DNA from 2 places in the Ureibacillus chungkukjangi genome. Region 1 is predicted to be linked to the other one. Evidence: riboswitches for the same ligand, from Rfam matches in the RefSeq annotation. Region 1 holds a riboswitch; the other holds the start of a gene.

Evidence for each region. Region 1 has a riboswitch for FMN ahead of ribE (riboflavin synthase). Riboswitches for the same ligand answer to the same signal wherever they lie in the genome.
Region 2: another riboswitch for FMN. It lies ahead of LG296_RS07580 (ECF transporter S component); the one in region 1 lies ahead of ribE (riboflavin synthase).

What each region holds. Positions count from the first base shown of each region.
Region 1 is NZ_CP085009.1:3,275,815-3,285,956, reverse strand. It holds gene LG296_RS16360 (GntR family transcriptional regulator) at 216-593, shown strand; gene LG296_RS16355 (DUF1648 domain-containing protein) at 607-1,698, shown strand; gene LG296_RS16350 (PLD nuclease N-terminal domain-containing protein) at 1,737-1,940, shown strand; gene LG296_RS16345 (ATP-binding cassette domain-containing protein) at 1,964-2,845, shown strand; gene LG296_RS16340 (ABC transporter permease) at 2,842-3,621, shown strand; gene rlmD (23S rRNA (uracil(1939)-C(5))-methyltransferase RlmD) at 3,678-5,039, opposite strand; FMN riboswitch at 5,235-5,368, shown strand; FMN riboswitch at 5,550-5,684, shown strand; gene ribE (riboflavin synthase) at 5,809-6,447, shown strand; gene ribB (3,4-dihydroxy-2-butanone-4-phosphate synthase) at 6,466-7,095, shown strand; gene ribE (6,7-dimethyl-8-ribityllumazine synthase) at 7,116-7,583, shown strand; gene LG296_RS16315 (polysaccharide deacetylase family protein) at 7,625-8,416, opposite strand; gene recX (recombination regulator RecX) at 8,583-9,392, shown strand; gene LG296_RS16305 (YfhH family protein) at 9,385-9,714, shown strand; gene LG296_RS16300 (YfhJ family protein) at 9,716-9,991, shown strand; gene LG296_RS16295 (metal-dependent hydrolase) at 10,077-10,142, opposite strand, start outside.
Region 2 is NZ_CP085009.1:1,545,494-1,555,635, forward strand. It holds gene LG296_RS07565 (ATP-binding protein) at 1-516, shown strand, start outside; gene LG296_RS07570 (RNA polymerase sigma factor SigX) at 741-1,274, shown strand; gene LG296_RS07575 (hypothetical protein) at 1,271-2,506, shown strand; FMN riboswitch at 2,616-2,789, shown strand; gene LG296_RS07580 (ECF transporter S component) at 3,063-3,647, shown strand; gene LG296_RS07585 (hypothetical protein) at 4,055-4,258, shown strand; gene LG296_RS07590 (MerR family transcriptional regulator) at 4,915-5,313, shown strand; gene glnA (type I glutamate--ammonia ligase) at 5,364-6,698, shown strand; gene LG296_RS07600 (redoxin domain-containing protein) at 6,908-7,603, shown strand; gene LG296_RS07605 (enoyl-ACP reductase) at 7,860-8,636, opposite strand; gene LG296_RS07610 (PadR family transcriptional regulator) at 8,871-9,224, shown strand; gene LG296_RS07615 (DUF1129 family protein) at 9,196-9,867, shown strand; gene LG296_RS07620 (ferredoxin) at 9,953-10,142, opposite strand, start outside.

The sequences.
Region 1 (10,142 bases):
TTGAACTATTTAAATAGGAAAAGAAAAGAATTATCTGAACAATTTACGTATTCCCATTTGCTTTTAGGGTAAACAAAAATGCAGAAATTATTAACATGTTTTTTTGAGAACATAAAAATAAATCAATTTTGTTCTACCATTTATAGAACAAAGGTGTTATATTGATTGTATAACAGTTTTGTTCTAATATATGTAGAACAGATTGGAGGGATTTTGTGATTATTCATATTGAGGCCGAATCAGATATACCAATCTATACACAACTTACAAATCAAATCATTGAAGGTATTGCACGGGGAGAAATAGCTCCTGGCGATTCGTTGCCTTCAGTTAGAGCCTTTGCAGCAGATCTTGGCGTTAATATGCATACGGTCAATAAAAGCTATCATGAGCTAGAGAAAAAAGGGATTATCAAAATTGTTCCGAAATCAGGCGCAATAATCTCATCCATAGAGCAAATGACAGAAGAGAAAAAACAGCTGATTGAGGCTGGTTTTAAACCAGTAATTGCTGAAGCATTCGTATTAGGTATGAGCAAAAAAGAAATAGAGGAATTAGTGAGTGGTATGTTAAATCAAATGAAAGAAAGGTAAAGGGGGAAGAAGTATGTCGTTTATAATATTTTTCATTATTACGCTATTTATCGCAGTGATACAGACAGCGATTCCGTACTTAGTGAATCGAACGGTTGTTTTCGGTGTTATGGTACCGGAGCAATATATTGAGGACAAAACAATCAAAAAATATAAAAAGTATTATTCCTTAAGTGTGGCATTGTTATCGATTGTCATTTTAGTCTCCTATCTTGTATGGGTATTAAGCAATGAGCGCTTAGACAATCAGGTTGCTTTGACTGGTGCCGTTATTGAATTTGCGTTAATTTTTATAAGTATCACATTCTATTTGTATTATCATGCGAAAACAAAACAGCTAAAGCAGCAAAACAACTGGGCTGAGAATTTAAAACCTATGAAAGTAACGGATTTGTCAATTCGCAGTCAGGATGAAATGTTGCCTTGGTATTTATATTTACTGCCGATTATTTCGACAATTGGTTTAATGATTTACACTTTGATGAATTATGATATCCTTCCAAATCAAATTCCTACTCATTGGGGACCGAGTGGGGAGGCTGACGCATTTACAGATAAAACTTCATTCTCAGCGATCAAACTGTCACTGGGCTTGTTAATGATGCAATTAATGTTTTTGGGAATCCATATAGCAACAAAGAAATCAGGAATCAAGCTGAGTGCTACTTCTCTAGAATCATCACGTAATCGCCAATTATCTTTAAGAAAATATTCAAGCTGGCTGTTATTTGTTGTGTTGTTGGGAATAACGATGTTAATGAGCTATTTCCAGCTAATGACGATTCATCCGGAAATTGGTGAAGGGTTTGTAAAACTGATAATTCCATTTTCTTTTCTTATTTTAGTATTAATAGGAACACTTATCTTTGCCATAAAAGTAGGGCGTTCCGATAAAGTGATGGAGACTACAGTAGAAGCTAAAATTATGGATTTAGACGAAGATAAATATTGGAAGGGTGGACTCTTCTACTTCAATAAAAATGATCCTTCTATTTTTGTTGAAAAGCGTTTTGGTGTTGGTTGGACACTGAATTTTGCCAATCCGATCGGGCTTGTAATTATCTTAGTACCACTGACTGTTTTTTTAGTCATTTCATTTTTGTAAATGAAAAAACCTATCATTAGACAAAATGGAGGAGAAATATGAACGAAATATTAAACGGGATTCCATGGGGAGTAATCGCTCCAATTCTTGTAATTCAGTTATTACTGGTAATAATTGCGTTAACCTCATGTATAAGAGCGGAAAAGACAAACGGACCGAAATGGTTATGGATCCTTGTTATTCTATTCATAAACATTATAGGACCTGTCCTTTACTTTGTCATTGGAAGGAGAAATGATTAATGGAATTGCTGAGGGTAACCAACTTGGTCAAAAAATATGGCTCTACAAATGCAGTAAATGGGCTTTCCTTTCATATTGATGAAGGTAGATGTGTTTCACTACTTGGAGCTAATGGAGCCGGAAAAACCACAACGTTGAAAATGCTTTCGGGTTTACTCGAGCCAACCTCCGGAAGTATTTCGTTTCAGGGAACTAAGCAAAAGGACATTAGACAATACATTGGTTACTTGCCCCAATACCCCTCTTTTTTCAATTGGATGAGCGGTAAGGAATTTCTTGTTTTTACTGCTGAGCTAGCGAAATTAAATCGAAAAGAAGCAGAAGAAAGAAGTGAAGAATTACTGGAACGTGTTGGCCTACTGGATGCGAAGAAAAGAAAAATCGGCGGATATTCAGGTGGCATGAAGCAACGACTCGGTTTAGCACAAGCACTTATTCATCGTCCTAAATTACTAATATTAGATGAACCTGTTTCTGCACTTGATCCACTAGGGAGAAGAGAGGTACTGGACATGATGCGGGAGATAAAACAAGAAACAACCGTTATTTTCTCCACCCATGTACTTCACGATGCACAAGAAATTAGCGACGACATTATTATCATCAATGAGGGAGATATCGCAATTTCAGGGGAATTAGAAAATGTGATAGAGCAGTACAGACAACCAATTATTCAAATTGAATTTGATTCTGATGCTTCTTCATGGATAAAAGAAGTCGAAAGTTATAGCTTTGTATCAGAGGTAAATATTCAAGGGAATGTAGCGAATATTAGTGTGACTGATATGGCGAAGGGGAGACACATTCTTTTAAATGAAATCGTAAATCAAAATCTACCTATTAGAAAGTTTGAGCTGGCACAAACAACATTAGAGGATTTATTTATGAAGGTGGTGAAGGCATGACACAATGGAGGGTACTTTATCGCAAAGAACTAATGGAAATGATAAGGAATTTTAAACTATTATGGATTCCTCTAGTTTTTATATTACTCGGTGTAATGCAGCCAATTAGCTCCTATTATATGCCGAAAATGTTAGATACTCTCGGAGGTTTACCGGAAGGCACAATAATTGAGATGCCACTTCCTACAGGAGCGGAAGCATTGATGAGTGTTATTTCAAATTATGGAATGCTAGGGATTCTAATTCTTGTACTGAGTGCAATGGGAATTGTTTCAGTTGAAAGACAAAATGGGGTAGCGGGAATGGTCATGAGTAAACCAGTTCCGTATTCTTCTTATATTTTATCGAAGTGGGCAGGATTAGTAACGATAACATTATTGTCATTTTTTATCGGTTATCTTGCTTCATGGTACTATACGAATTTACTGATTGGCTCAGTAACACCTGACCGTATTTTTCAAAGCTTTGCTATCTATGGTTTATGGTTAGTATTTGTAGTGACTTTGACATTGTTCTTTAGCACGGTTATGAAGGGGAGCGGAAGTGTTGCCTTCATATCAATCTTAATCATCGCTACTATTTCAATAGTTACTTCTATATTTAATGAAAAAATGAAGTGGAGTCCGGCAACGTTAACTGGACATACAGGTTATTTGTTGCAATCAGGAGACGTTCAGCCGAATTTCCTAGCGACTGTACTTCTAACTGTTGCTTTAATTGTCCTTATTCTCTACTTCACTATTCAAATCTTTAAAAATAAAGAGATTTTAGAATAAATTCACAAGAAAAGAACCGCTCCAATTCAAATTTGAGGCGGTTCTTTTCTTGTATTTTATTTATTTTTTAAAGTTAATTTTGCTACAATTTCAACTCGAGCTGTTTGTGGGAACATATCAACTGGTTGAATATAGTCAACTTTATAAAGCTTTGTTAGTTCTTGTAAATCCTTTGCAAATGTTGAAGGGTTACAAGAAGTATACACAAAACGTTTTGGTTTAATTTTCATAACAGTTTTGATAAAACTTGGTGCTAGTCCTGTACGCGGAGGATCCACTGTTACGACATCAGGAATAAAGCCCTCGCGGTTCCATTTTGCTAACCATTCCTCTGCTGTGCCTGTGTAGTAACGTGCGTGTTTATATCCATGGTTGCGAGCATTTCGCTTAGCATCATCAATGCTTTCAGGAACGACATCCATTCCTCGAACTTCTTTTGCCTTTGGTGCGAGCCATAAACCGATTGTTCCAACGCCACAATAAGCATCGACTACTTTTTCTTTACCAGTTAACTCAGCAGCCTTTTTAATTTCATCATATAGATGAACTGTTTGCTCAGGATTTAATTGGAAGAAAGCACGAGAAGATAAATCAAATGCAAGCTCGCCTAATTTTTCGTGAATGGTTTCTTTTCCATGAAGGAGGATTGTTTCATCGCCAAAAATAAGGGATGTTTTTTCACGATTAATATTTTGTGTAATTGAAACGATGCTTGGATCGATTTTAAGCATACGTTCAATAAGCTCTTGTTTATGTGGAATGTCTTTTCTAGTTGTTACTAAACAAACCTGTGTTTCACCTGTTTGAATGGCAGTACGAACTACAATGGTTCTTACTAAACCGTCTAAAGATTTCCCATCAAAGATTGTGATATTTAGTTTTTGTAATATTTTACGTGTCGCAACAGTTATTTTTGAAGTTAGTGGATGCTGAACTTCGCAGTCATTTATGTTCAACAGCTTGTTTGTTCCCTCTGAAAAAAGACCTGCATAAACACGTTTACCTTCTTTACGTACCTGGAAGGAGCTCTTGTTTCGATAATGACGAGGATTGTCCATTCCAATCGTTGGGCGAATATCCGTTGTTTCAGCAATAGACTTCACATATTTTTCGAGAGATTGGATAACCATATCTCGTTTTTCTTTTAGTTGTCCCTCATATGTTAAATGCTGTAGCTGACAACCGCCACACTCATTATATACAGGGCAGCTTGGTTCTTGGCGGTCTTTTGAAGCTTTACGTATAGTAAGAACATCCGCTTCAGCAAAATTATGCTGTACTTTAGAGACCTTTACCGTCACTTCTTCACCTGGAAGAGCACCTTTTACAAAGACCACATTGCGCTTATAAAAGCCAACACCTTCACCATTAATGCCTAATCTTTTTATAGTTAAAGGAAATTTTTGTCCAATTTCCATCAATACTTTATCGCTCAAAAGCGTTCACGTCCTTTAATAGTTCATCTAAACATTATAACGGAGCTCGAACTGAAAGCAAATGGATAAATATTTCCTACATATTCAGGTGATCCCTTTTTACTGAATAGAGAATTGTCCGATTTTTTCAATGGATAATCTATCGCATTCATGTTATCGTTGTAGCAATTAAATAAAAAATTCCTTCGGGGTCGGGTGAAATTCCCAATCGACGGTGATGAAGGCAAGCCTTCTAAGCCCGTGAGCTCTAATGAGCAGGATTTGGTGCGAGTCCAAAGCCGACAGTATAGTCTGGATGGGAGAAGGAGTAAGCTTAAGCAAAGGTTACTAGCTTAACGAGATTGGTATTCTCGGTAGGCTTAGTTTTCTGTAGGCAAAAACTTTAAAATGAATTTTTTAATGGTCTTATTTGCTATAGCTTTTTTAGCACGCTTTTTAATCCCGTCAACCAAAATGACGGGATTTTTTATTTAATCAATGCTTAAAGTAAATAATGTCCTTCGGGGTCGGGTGAAATTCCCAATCGACGGTGATGAAGGTAAGCCTTCTAAGCCCGTGAGCTCTAATGAGCAGGATTTTGGTGTAAGTCCAAAGCCGACAGTATAGTCTGGATGGGAGAAGGATGAATTTTGGTAGGCACTTTTTGAAAATGTTAATTTCAAAAGGTTTATTTAAGCTTGCCATAAATACTCCCAAACTCCTTAGGAATTCTTAAGGAGTTTTTATTTTTATTTAGAAATGAGGTGAGTAGATGTTTACGGGCATTATTGAGGATCAAGGTAGAGTAACAGCTATCAAAAAAGATGAGAGCAGCATGCAATTAACTATTTTCTCGCCAAAGATTGTTTCAGATGCAAATTTGGGTGACAGTATTGCAGTAAATGGGGTATGCCTGACAATTACCCAATTTAACAATGAAGAGATGACAGTTGATGTCATGCCTGAAACAGTAAATTCAACAACTATCCATATGTTAAAGTTGAATGATTTTGTGAATTTAGAGCGTGCAATGAGTGCTAATGGCAGATTCGGGGGACATCTTGTTTCCGGACATGTCGATGGTGTAGGCACGATTAAAAGCAAAAGACCTATTTCAAATGCTTTCTATATTGAAATAGAAGTAGCTAAGGAAAACCTGACAAATTGTATTCCAAAGGGCTCCATTACAATTGATGGAACAAGTCTTACACTTTTTAAGGTTTCACATAACAGTGTAACGGTTTCACTAATCCCCCATACTTATGCTGAGACAGTTCTGGGAAGAAAAGGAGCAGGAGAAAAAGTCAATATTGAAACTGACATGCTTGGTAAGTATGTTCTGCATCATTTAAAGAGGACTGAAAGCACATCTAACATAACAATGGACTTTTTGAGACAAAACGGATTCTAGAAAGGGTGGTGGAATTACATGCTAAATACTATAGAACAAGCCATACTCGATTTAAAATTAGGCAAGATGATCATAGTAGTAGACGATGAGAATCGTGAAAACGAAGGGGATTTGGTAGTTCTAGCTGAATTTGCAACTCCAGAAAATATTAACTTTATGGCTACTTATGGACGAGGGTTAATTTGTACACCAATTACTGAAGAGCTAGCAAGGAAATTAAATCTACCAGCCATGGTTGATAATAATACAGATAATCACCAAACAGCATTTACAGTGAGTGTAGACCATATCGAAACCACAACTGGTATTAGTGCTTACGAGCGGTCCTTTACAATTCTTCAAATGATTAATGCGAATGCAGCGCCTAATCAGTTTAGAAGACCTGGACATGTATTCCCGCTTGTCGCAAAACCAAACGGAGTATTAGAAAGAAGAGGACATACAGAAGCTGCAGTTGATTTAGCGAAAGTCTGTGGAAGTTATCCAGCAGGGGTTATTTGTGAAATTATGGGGGATGATGGGGAGATGCTTCGTTTAGATGGATTGATGAATTTTGCTAAACAGCACGGCTTAAAAATCATATCCATAGAGGATTTAGTCAGCTTTTGTGAAAAACAATACACAAATTTATCAATCATAACAGAATGAATTCGGAGGGATCTTTTAAGATGGGGAAATTATTTGAAGCTAATTTAATCGGAACAGATTTAAAAATAGGAATTGTTGTTGGTCGTTTTAATGACTTTATTACTTCACAATTACTAAACGGGGCACTTGATGGCTTAAAAAGACATGGGGTTGCAGAAGAGCGTATTGATATTGCATGGGTTCCGGGGGCTTTTGAGGTGCCATTTATAGCTAAGCAAATGGTAGAAACAGGTGAATATGATGCCATTATTGGATTAGGAACTGTCATACGCGGATCTACAACTCATTATGATTACGTAAACAATGAAGCAGCAAAAGGGATTGCAAGTGTATCACTTAATTCAAATGTACCGGTCATTTTCGGTATTGTAACAACGGAAAATATCGAGCAAGCAATTGAAAGAGCGGGAACAAAGGCAGGGAACAAAGGTTACGATTCAGCAGTATCTGCAATTGAAATGGCCAATTTGAAAAAGATGTTCAAATAACAATAACTAAGGGATTCTCACAAAAATGAGAATCCCTTAATTTATTCCAGCACTTGGTCCATTACTAAATCATCGATCGAACCAAAGGAATAGCCTTCCTTTTTCGCCGCCTTGATAAACTTCGGAAGTGCATCAGCATTATACTTCGCTACTGTATGCATGAGGATAACGGCACCAGGATGCAATTGATCCATCAACTCGTCATAAGCATATTGCCATCCGACATTTGCATCATCATTCCAATCAACAAAGGCAGTGTCCCAAAATATATAGGTATAGCCGTGATTGTTTCCAAGCTCCAAAATTCTCTCATTAAAAATTCCTTTTGGAGGACGAACGTAATATGTACGTTTTTGTCCGGTTGTTTCCTTTAATCTTTTATCGAATTTTTTTAATTCCTTTAGTACGCCTTCATCCGATAATTTTGATAAATCAGGGTGTCCATATGTGTGATTTCCAATGAGATGTCCTTCATCAATCATTCTATTTACTAAGTCACTTGCACTTTCTAAGTAATGGCCAGCTAAGAAGAATGCTGCAGGTACATCTTCTTTTTTTAATGTATCCAAAATGGATTCTGTATAACCGTTTTCAAAGCCGCTATCAAAGGTTAAGTAAATTGTTTTTTTATTTGGATCTCCAGTATAGAAAGCACCGTAGTTCTTTAAGATTTCATCAAAGTTAGCACCTGCATCAACAGGCTTGCCATCCTTCGATTTAGTAAAGCCCCAATAGTACGAATTTGCACTTGCGACATCTGGTTTAACTAAGCAAAAAGCAATAGCAAATACAATCGCACATAGTGTTAAACCAGAAATGTGACGTTTCCACATAAAGAATTATAGCCTCCTTTTTGCTTATATTGTGCGAATTTAGTTTCTTTATGCTAAGCAGCAAACAATTAATTTTCAAAGAATCAGGAACTCATATTTCTAAAAAAACTCTAAAATGAAACAATCTAAAAAAACATGTATACTAGCTTTAGAAGGAGTGTTTGTAATGCAAGTCATATCTAAAATAGGACGACAAAAAAACAATCCAGAACGGTATAATATTTATTTGAATGATACATATGCATTTGCTGTAGATGAATCAACACTTATAAAGTTTGGCTTAACTAAGGGAAAAGTACTCGAACAATTTGATATTGACGAAATTACCTACGAGGACGAAATTTCAAAAGCCTTCAACCGGGCGTTGAACTTTTTAAGCTATCAAATGCGCAGTGAATACGAAGTGAAAAAAAAGCTATTAGATGCAGGTTTTGGAGAAGCTGTTGTATTAGAAGCAATTAGAAAACTTGAAAAGTTAGGCTTTCTAAATGATGAAACCTATTCAAAGGCTCTTTTGGAAACGAAAAAGAAAACTGCAAAAAAGGGTCCAAGAGCTATTAAACAAGATTTAATCAAAAAAGGAATCGATAAAGAAACACAAAATAAAGTGCTTGATTCTTTTTCCCATAAAGAACAGCTTGCTATCGCTATGGAGCTTGCAGAAAAGGCGATTCGAGCCAATCAAAATAAAACGCCAATGCAAATTAAACAAAAAATTCAGGATGTTTTAATGAGAAAGGGCTATTCTTTTTCAATTACAAACGAAATACTTGACCAAATTAAGCTAGAGCGAGAAGATGATGATTGGTATGAATTGATTGAGAGTCAGGGGAATAAGCTTTGGAGTAAATATGCTTCCAAGCTTACTGGGATTGATTTAAAAATGAAGACAAAACAAGCCTTATATCAAAAAGGCTTTCCAATAGAAGTAATTGACCGTTTTTTATCAGAGAAGGAGATTGAAGAAAATGACTGAAAAAAGCTATGCAGAAATGACAGAGCAAGAACTGAGAGAAGAAATTGCTAAGCTGAAAGAAAAAGCAAGAAAAGCTGAACAACTTGGCATTGTAAATGAATATGCTGTATATGAAAGAAAAGCTACTATGGCAGCTGCTTATCTAATCGATCCAAAAACCATCGTAAAAGGTGAAATGTATCGAATCGATGGCGCACCAGGTGAATTTTTTAAAGTTGAATATTTGAAAGGTCGCTTTGCATGGGGCTATCGTTTAGGTGGAGATCGTTTTGAGGAAGCATTGCCAATTTCAATTCTTTTACCGATGAAGGCAGGGAAATAATATGAATGCAAATCAATCGATAGAGCAGCTAACTCAGCTTCTTGCTGAGAAAAACGCCAATCTCTCTGTTAACAAGGCACGTACATGGATTGAACTATTATGGTCCGATTTCGAGTCAACGTATGCGAAAGCTGGCTATGATTATCGTGGAGCAGAATACACAGAAAAAATCATTCAGCAATGGATCACAAGCTACGGCGACAAAATCCATGAATTTGTAGGCAGAAATCCAAAGTATGCACATCTCTTACATGATAGTGATGATACAGTTCAATAGAAGGAAGTATAGAAAAAGGAGTTGTCCTAGACATTAGGACAACTCCTTATATTTAGTACTGATACTAAAAGCTTCGAAAGCAGCTTTAGTCACTGGCTCCAATCTGAAGCTTCTGTTGTAATTTATCTTCACTAAAAATCCAACCAGTGTA
Region 2 (10,142 bases), 1.7 Mb from region 1:
CTTGTAAATGATTTACTTGATTTAGCGCGCATGGAAAATGGACATACGACTCTTTATAAGGACGAGGTTGAGATTGTTCATGTTGTGGAGCGAATTACTCAAAAGTTCTCTCAGGTAGCAAGAGAAAAGAGAGTACAGCTGCAATTTAAAGGAGATCTTGATGAAAATGTCCAAATTAGTATGGATGAAGACCGAATTGAACAAGTCCTTACTAATTTGATAGACAACGCAATCCGTCATACGCCAACTGAAGGCAGTGTAAAAGTCTCTGTTGAGCAGGAGCTTTCTTATGCCAAAATCCAAGTAGCCGATACGGGGGAAGGGATTCCTCTAGAGGATTTACCATATGTTTTTGAACGATTCTATAAGGCTGACAAAGCACGGACTCGTTCTAAGGGTGGTACTGGACTAGGACTTGCTATTGCAAAAAATATTGTAGAAGCTCATAAAGGGAATATTCGTGTCGATAGTGTAGTAGGACAAGGCACAACCTTTACGTTCTACTTACCATTATAAAGTCAGTAATTTGTTGAATGAAATTTTGCAAATTTTGTAGCTATTAGCTGTAGTTTCGGGTATCTCTAAAGTATGTGAATAAAACTTTAGGGATACCTTTTTGTATAGAGTAGGGTATATTTTCAATGAGATACTTACATGTTAAAGACTGGGAAGCTTTTTATTTAACTGAAACTTTTTTACTTAAAATACGACAAATCTAATAAGAACGGGGGTGGCTTGGATTGAATGAATCCATTTTCCATCGTTTATATGATTCATACCATCAGGATGTCTTCCAATTTTTAATTTATATGGTTAAAAATCGAACGGTTGCTGAAGATTTATCGCATGAGGTTTATGTGAGAGTTTTAAAATCCTATGAGCGATTTCAGGGAAGAAGCTCAGAGAAGACATGGCTATTTGCCATTGCCAAAAATGTAGCAATCGATTATTTCAGAAAAAATGCGGTACGTTCCTCACATGCATTTGACGCTTTTAACTGGGAGACTGATCAGCTTGTCTCACCAACAAAATCACCAGAAGTTTTAACTGAGCTCAATGATGACATGCGTGATTTATTAGATGCTTTAGAGAAATGTACAGGTGATCAAAAAATGGTCATTATTATGCGCTATTTTCAAGAATTATCGATTGCCGAAACAGCTCAAGTTCTAAGCTGGACAGAGGGTAAGGTTAAAACTACTCAGCATCGAGCTATCCATAGGCTACGTGAAATATTAACAAATACGACAGAACAAAAGGAGGCAAATCAATGAGTCATGATAAGTGGGAAGACAAGAATATAGAAGACATGCTAAGTAAAGTACCAAAGATTCATGATCAGCGGTCAAAAGAAGACGTGTTAAATCGTCTAAAAGAAGACGGTCAACTTGATGATGAGCCTTTAAGTACAAACACTCAAAAAGACACGAGTAAAAAGGTCAAATGGATGCCTATAGCTGTTTCAATTGCTGCTGTTCTATTACTGGCTATTATCATTCCTTCGTTTTTGAATGAAAATTCTTCTTTCGATTCAGCTGAAGAAAGTGCACAAGTAGAGAATAGTGAATCGATGGATATGGAGCGAGAGATGAAAAGCTCAGAATCGACTGCTGAAGATTCTAGTGCAGGCATGACTATATTTACTTCAGAAAATGGGGACAATCGTACAGCTGTATACCCTGAAGAGCTTGATGGGCATACGGTATTTAAATTAGGGTTATCAAGTGACGCTGCAGATAGTTTGCCAATAACTGTACTAATTCCAAATGACAGAATACAAAAGGATTTTGGTGATGTAACGCCAACAGGGGTCGAGATTTACAACCATTATGCACCACTATTTAACGAAAGTGCGATCGGTTTTACTGATTATCATCCATATGTTGGAACAATTTCTGAATTAGGAGATCAAGTCGTTCACACATTACCAAACGATCAAATCTATGATATGGCTTCTGCCTCTCTGACAACTTATTTTTCTTCGTTGGTCGATACATTTAGTAACAGCTATGAAGAAGTAACGATGATGGATGAAGAAGGCTCGGCCTTTATATTTAGCGAAGTAGGGGAGCCAGCAGCACCAATTGCATTGAATGGTGAAACCACCCAATATAATTACTATCGATATACACAGGCTGATGGCACATCGTATTTAGCTCCTAATAATAGAGAAGCCTTTACAACAATAGAGGATGCTCTTATATCAATGAAGGAAGAAACGAATGACATTTATCAGTCTGTCATTTTACCTAATGTAGATTATGAAGTAACTGTTGAAGGGCAAACGGCAACCGTTCAATTTAAAGAAGAGGTCGATTTGGATGGTTTTGAGCAGGCTGAAGCGATGCAAATGATTGAAGGAATTTTGCTAACAGCAGCGAATTTTGATATGGCCGTACAATTTAAGAATATTGCTCAAACCCAGTGGCAAGGATTTGATTTTTCTGCACCACTTCCAAAGCCTCTAGGAGCAAATGAAATCTCGTTTTGGACTGTGTTTAAATAATAAATAACGAAAAAAGTTTAGTAATTGAGTAGGAATTAGCTAACTTTTTCATCTTTACAACATCTCAAAGTCGAGATATAATGAGACTGTAATATCAAATTAAATATTGATTCATCTTCGGGGCAGGGTGTAATTCCCGACCGGCGGTAATAGAAGCTGCGATTTCTGACCATTCACTTGGAGGATATTGCACAAAAGCTTCTTCAGCCCGCGAGCTTGATTTTGAGCAGGATTTGGTGTGATTCCAAAGCCGACAGTATAGTCTGGATGGGAGAAGGTGAAGGTACGGTCTCTTTTCGTTATTCGAAGGAAGCTGTGCGTTATAGTATTGCTAATGCGAAAAAATGCATTACTTTACTGCTATTTGAGTATCTAATTTTTTGAACTTGGATACTTGATTTAACGTACAAATTTTCTTATTTTCAATGTGCCTATTTTCTCCCTTATGCATTTTTTGCGTAAGGGATTTTATTTGTTCATTGGAAAGAATAATGGAATACAAAATGGCTGTCCTTTCTTCTAGCTTAGTTGAATCAGCAAAGAGGAGAGATTGATTATGTTTAATCAAAAGCTTAAATTACGTTCTTTCGTAACAATCGCAATGTTAAGTAGCATCTCGTTCATTTTAATGCTACTGAATTTTCCATTACCGTGGTTCCCAACATTCCTGCAAATCGACTTCAGTGATGTACCTGCATTAATTGCTGCCATTACAATGGGTCCATTAGCTGGCATCCTGGTAGAACTATTTAAAAACATTCTAGACTGGATTTTCTCGGGCACGCCAACAGGAGTTCCGGTAGGGCATATGGCAAATTTTGCAACAGGACTTTTATTTATTCTACCAGTCTATTACATTTATAAAAAGTTCCCAACAATCAAAGGCTTAAGCTTTGGTTTAGTGGCCGGTACAATCATTATGTCAGTAGGCATGAGCCTATTGAACTATATTGCCTTCTTACCAATGTATTCTTACTTCCTTGGATGGGGCACATTCGACATGAAAGAAACAATTGTGTTAGGTATCCTTCCGTTCAATATCGTAAAAGGTATTATGCTCATGGTCATCGTTATCCTACTATTCCGTACAATGAAAGTATGGATCGAAAACCAAAGAGCACAATATTTCCTTATAAAATAAAAGTAGTACGAAAGCTGTTCGTTAAGTCAATTAACATTGACTTGATGGGCGGCTTTTTTGTTATGGTGAAGAAGGTTGATTGGGGATTGAAGTGTGTAGAGATGGATTCTCGGTAAGAGAGGGGGGATCAGTGCCACGAAAAGCAAATTCGGAGGAATATCGGTAAAAGAGGAGAGGTGTCAGTGCCCCGAAAAGAATGATTGGAGGGTTATCGGTAAAAGAGGAGTGATGTCAGTGCCCTGAAAAGGGTGATCGGAGGGTTATCGGTAAAAGAGGAGAGGTGTCAGTGCCCTGAAAAGAATGATCGGAGGAATATCGGTAAAAGAGGAGAGCTGTCAGTGCTCTGAAAAGGGTGATCGGAGGAATGTCGGTAAAAGAGGAGAGCTGTTAGTGCCCCAAAAAGCAAGGTGGAAGTTTGGCGGTCGTTTGTTGGATGCTGGTACTTGATTATGGTGTTCGTTGAGGAGGTGGTAAACTTCTTCAAGCTTAAACTTGCTTTAGAAGGTAACAAAAGAGATAGTATTGCGACGTGCAAGCGGGAACAGGCTTCGGATGGTAGTGAGATTGGGGGTATTGCGACAATCCAAGAGGAAGCAAGCCTCGAAAGGTAGAAAAGCCCGAGTTATTGAGACGATTCAAGAGTGACCGAGCTTCGAAAAGGAGCAAAGCCCGAGTTATTGAGACGAATAAAGAGAGACCGAGCTTTGGAAGGTAGAAAAGCGAGAGTTATTGCGACGTCGCAAGAGTGACCGAGCTTCGGAAGGTGGTAAAGCCCGAGTTATTGCGACAATTCAAGAAAGACCGAGCTTCGGAAGGTGGTAAAGCCCGAGTTATTGCGACGATTCAAGAGTGACCAAGCTTCGAAAGGTAGAAAAGCGAGAGTTATTGCGACAATTCAAGCTGGCCCAAGCTTCGAAAGGTAGCAATGCAAGCAATCCCCCGAAAGAACAAAAGATGCCACATAACCCATCTAAAACATTAAAATTCTAGAAAAAACGCTCCCATGTCATGCCTTTTCCAATATAAATATCAATATCTCACACAAAATGAAAGCTCCTTGTGAACTGCGATTAGGCAAAAAGACTATCCAGTGTATCTTCCTATAACTAGCTCAAAATTCAACAAATCCTTACAGCCAGTAAGCTTTTCCTATTATCTAAAAATTAGATTAATAAAATCTAATTTTTGTATGTTATTTTTTCTAACATCGTATTGCTATTATAATTAACATAGTTTAGAATAAACGTATGAAAGGGAGGAGATGTCGATGAGTCGAGAGTTTCGAAGAGCTATGCCGTTACTCCCTATTAGCATGGTAATGCAATTAACGGAGTTGACTGCGAGACAAATTCGATATTACGAGGAACATAAACTAATTGAACCTGCTAGATCAGAGGGCAATCGTAGAATGTTCTCACTTGACGATGTAGATGCATTGTTAGAAATTCGCGAACTTCTTGACCAGGGTATCAACATGGCAGGAATTAAAAAAGTGTTCGATATGAGAAAAAATAACAACAATGTGAAATCTTCTAACAAAATGGCAATTTCAGATTCAGAGCTTCGCGCGATATTACGTGAAGAAATGCAGCAAGCCCAGATTATGCAAAAAGCATCATTAAGGCAAGGAGATTTATCTCGCTTCTTCCAAGCGAAGGGTGAGTAAATTATATTTTAAATTTTTTAATAATTTTAAATATTAGGAGAGTGGATTAATTGGTTAAGTACACAAAAGAAGACATTAGACAAATCGTGAAAGATGAAGGCGTAAAATATATTCGTCTACAATTTACTGACATTCTAGGTACTATTAAAAACGTAGAAATTCCATTAAGCCAATTAGATAAAGCCCTTGATGATAAAATGATGTTTGATGGATCGTCAATCGAAGGTTTCGTGCGTATTGAAGAATCAGATATGTATTTAAAACCAGATTTAGATACATTCGTAATTTTCCCTTGGACTGCTGAAAAAGGCAAAGTAGCTCGACTTATCTGTGACATCACAAACCCAGATGGAACACCGTTCGCTGGTGATCCACGTGCAAACTTAAAACGTGTATTAGCTAACATGGAAGAGTTAGGCTTCACAAGCTTTAACTTAGGGCCTGAGCCAGAATTCTTCTTATTCAAATTAGATGAAAAAGGTGAACCAACATTAGAATTAAATGATGATGGTGGTTACTTTGACTTAGCACCAACTGACCTTGGCGAAAACTGCCGTCGTGATATCGTGTTAGAGCTTGAGGAAATGGGCTTTGAAATCGAAGCTTCTCACCATGAGGTTGCTCCTGGTCAACATGAAATCGACTTCAAATATGCAAACGCTGTTGAAGCATGCGACAACATCCAAACGTTCAAGCTAGTTGTTAAAACAATTGCTCGTAAACATGGTTTACATGCAACATTCATGCCAAAACCATTATTCGGTGTTAACGGTTCAGGTATGCACTCTAACTTATCATTATTCAGTGGCGATAAAAATGCATTCTGGGATCCAGAAGCTGACTTAGAGCTTTCTGAAACAGCTCGTCAATTCATGGCTGGTATTATGAAGCATGCGAAAGCGTTCACTGCTGTAACAAACCCAGTTGTAAACTCTTATAAACGTTTAGTACCGGGATATGAAGCGCCATGTTACATCGCTTGGTCAGCTCGTAACCGTTCACCATTAATTCGTATTCCAGCATCTCGTGGTCTTTCAACACGTGTTGAAGTTCGTTCTGTAGATCCAGCGGCTAACCCATACTTAGCAATGGCTGCTCTATTAGAAGCTGGTTTAGATGGTATCCGTAACAGTTTAACTCCTCCAGCTCCAGTGGATCGCAACATTTATGTGATGAACGCTGCAGAGCTTGAAGAAAACGGAATTAGCAGCTTACCAGGTTCATTACTTGAAGCTTTAGCAGAGTTAGAGAAAGATGAAGTAATTAAAGGTGCTCTTGGAGAACACATCTACGCTAACTATAAAGAAGCAAAAGAAATTGAATACGATATGTTCAGAACAGCTGTTCACCCATGGGAACGTGATCAATATTTAAAAATGTACTAATCTTTAAGGGTTAATGAAGCCGTCTCATTATTGAGGCGGTTTTTATTATGGTTCAAGATACTTTTATAGTGCAAGCTTATTGAATTTCCCACCAAAGAAAGGCGGTTGGAATTATCTAATTAGTGCAAGATAAATTAGATAATCGCTCATTTTACTAGGTTTCGTTCATATACTTGTAGAAGAATGAGTTTGAAAGTTAGGTGGATGGTATGCCAAGAAAAATAGTAAATATTTGTTTTGCGTTAATTGTTTTAGTTGCGCTAATTTATACGATTTCGGCCCATTTTTTTTCAAATAATAAAAGACAACTGGATGTAGTGTTTGATGAAGATTTATCAACTTCTCTTGAACAAGCAGTAAGTCAGCAGCCTTTAATTGATGAAGATGAGCAGATTTTAGAGTACCGGTCAATTGATGAGTCGGAGTTCCACGAGCAGGTTGATGGCCATGATTACGAGCATGAACAAGAAACGGAGGTAGTAGCACTCAATGAGAAAGCGCCAAATTTTGAATTAAAAACACTAAACGGCGAAAAGGTTATGCTGTCTGATTTAAAAGGGAAAAAGGTTTTTATTAATTTTTGGACAACCTGGTGTCCTCCCTGTGTGAAGGAAATGCCGACAATTCAAAAATTCTATGAAGAGCATGCCCATAATGAGAATATAGAAATTCTCGCGGTTAATGTTACTGATCAGGAATTGAAGGTAGAGCATGTAAAACAGTTTGCACATGAATACAGCATCAGTTTCCCTATTTTGCTAGACGAAAAGGGAGATGTGTCAATCAACTACGAGGTTCTATCCATTCCAACCAGTGTGATTATTAACGAAGAGGGAATGATTATCGAGCAAATATTGGGACCTGTAACCGAGGAAATGCTAGTCTCGAAATTGCTAAGCTCATAATAGCTTGGGGAAGAGGACTCGAATAATTGATTTTGAGGTCATGTGATCCGAAAAGTGTTTATGTGATTACAAATCCTTTTATGTGATCATAAAAGCATCTATGTAATCACAAGCCAATCCAGTGATCATCAACGCATCTATGTGACCACAAATCCACCAGAGCGATCATACCAACACAACCAACCCCAGCCCCACCCATGCCAATCAAAAAAGGACTAGCAATCTGCATTGTGCAAAATTGCTAGTCCACATTTTTTTATCCGATAATGTTGTAGCCAGAGTCTACGAAGATTGTTTCGCCTGTTACGCCGCGTGATAGGGCGCTTAACATGACTAGGGTCATATCGGCTACTTCTTCTTGGTTTGTGTTGCGTTTTAATGGTGATTCTTCTTCAATTTTGTGAAGGATTGTGTTGAAGCTTGGGACACCTTTTGCAGCTAATGTGCGGATGGCACCTGCTGAGATGGCGTTAACGCGAATTCCTTCTGCACCAAGGTCTGCTGCCAGGTAACGCATTGCGGCTTCGAGTGCTGCTTTTGCAACGCCCATGACATTGTATCCGTCAAGAACACGTTGTCCGCCTAAGTAACTCATTGTTACGATTGAGCTACCTTCTGTCATGAATGGACGGGCAGCATTTGCTACTGCGACTAAAGAATAGGCGCTTGTGTCCTGTGCAAATGCATAGCCTTCACGAGTTGTTTCTACAAAGCGATTTTTTAAGTCTTCTGCATGGGCAAAAGCAACAGAGTGAACGATTCCGTGAACTGTGCCAAATTGTTCGCCGATTTGTGCAAATGCTTTTGTGATGCTTTCATCACTATTAACATCACATTCGATAACTGCAGTATTATAGTCTGTATAGTTTTCTAGTACTTTTTCAATTTTCCCTTTAGAACGTTCTTTTCGATAAGTGAAAATCACATTTGCCCCAACTTCTAGAAGTCTTTTAGCAATTCCCCATGCAATGCTACGCTCATTGGCAACGCCCATTACAACGATATTTTTGTCCTTCAATTGTAATAAATCCATCCGATGATCCCCTTTGCTAAATAAATTTACATCAGTTATTAGTACCAACTACTAATTTAAATATTAACATTTCATTCCAAGAAAATCAATAAGAGAATAGTAACTTGCAATGCAAAGTAGTTGACTGCTATTATGCATTACAATATACTGAAGGTAGCTAGTTGATATTACAAGATAGCTCCACAATTACATATTGAGCTTAATAGACAATTTAAAAATAGTGAGGTGAGCAGTTTGTCTATTCGAAGCCAGCTATTAAAGGGAATTTTAGATGGATGTGTGTTGGCTATTATTGAAAAAGAAGAAATCTATGGATATGAATTATCCCAGAAATTACAGCAATATGGCTTGAAAGATATAAGTGAGGGAACGATTTACCCGGTTTTATTACGTTTACAAAAGAGCGAATGGATTATTGGGACAATGCGACCATCTGATAGTGGACCCAATAGAAAGTATTACTCTCTGACAAAGGAGGGGAAGGAAAACTTGGATTTAATCCGGAATGAATGGGATTTACTGAGCTCCCCAATTACAAAAATATTAAGAGGTGATGAGGATGCAATTAACGGTCAAAGAACTGATTGAACATAATAATGAAAAACGTAAAAATTTAACCTCAGAAAATAGTGAGTATTACCAGAATCTGCTTGTGTATATTCGGACAAATGCATTAAAAAGTGAACGGGCAACAGAAGAAGTTTTACTAGAAATGTTGGATCATTTACTTGAGGCACAAAGAGAAGGGAAGAGTGCTGAGGATGTTTTCGGTAAAACGCCAAAAGAACTAGCAGAAGAAATTATCGAAACATTGCCAAAGGAGTCATTAAAATCAAACCTAGATTTCATACTCGAAATAGGGTTTATGCTATTCGGCTGGTACTTAGTAATTACAGGAATCCCTCCTTTAATTAGCCAAGAAGAGCAAACGGTTTACTTAGGTACGCTTCTACTTTCAGGTTTTTTATTAATCGGTAGTATTACTACTTTAATGTTCTTTGTATTTGGATTTCTTAAAAGCACTGCCTTCAAGGATAAAAGCAAGAAAAACGAGATTAACTGGCTCCTTGTAATACTATTCGTTTTATTTTTCATCGGGGGGATTGGCGCAAATGTGATGTTAGAGCCGTTTGGACCAAGCTTTACAGTTTCCTATATATTACCATTCGGTTTAGGCTGTTTCTTTTTACTTGCCGCGTATTTATTTAAGAAATCAAGAGAATCGAAGTAAAACTCTGCTGAAGGTTTCGAGGATTCTTTAACACTATTAATTACTTTCAAAAAAAAGAGGTTGGGCAAGTGCCAACCTCTTTTAATTATTCATATTTTAAAGCGTCGCCTTCGAATGATTCATCTGCTACTTTAATAGAATCAGTTGGGCAGCCTTCAAATGCATCCTGCATGTCTTCTAGTAAATCTTCTGGTACTTCGGCTGTACCCATGTTATCATCAATAATAACGAAGGCAATACCTTCATCATCATAATCATAAATATCTGGGGCTGCA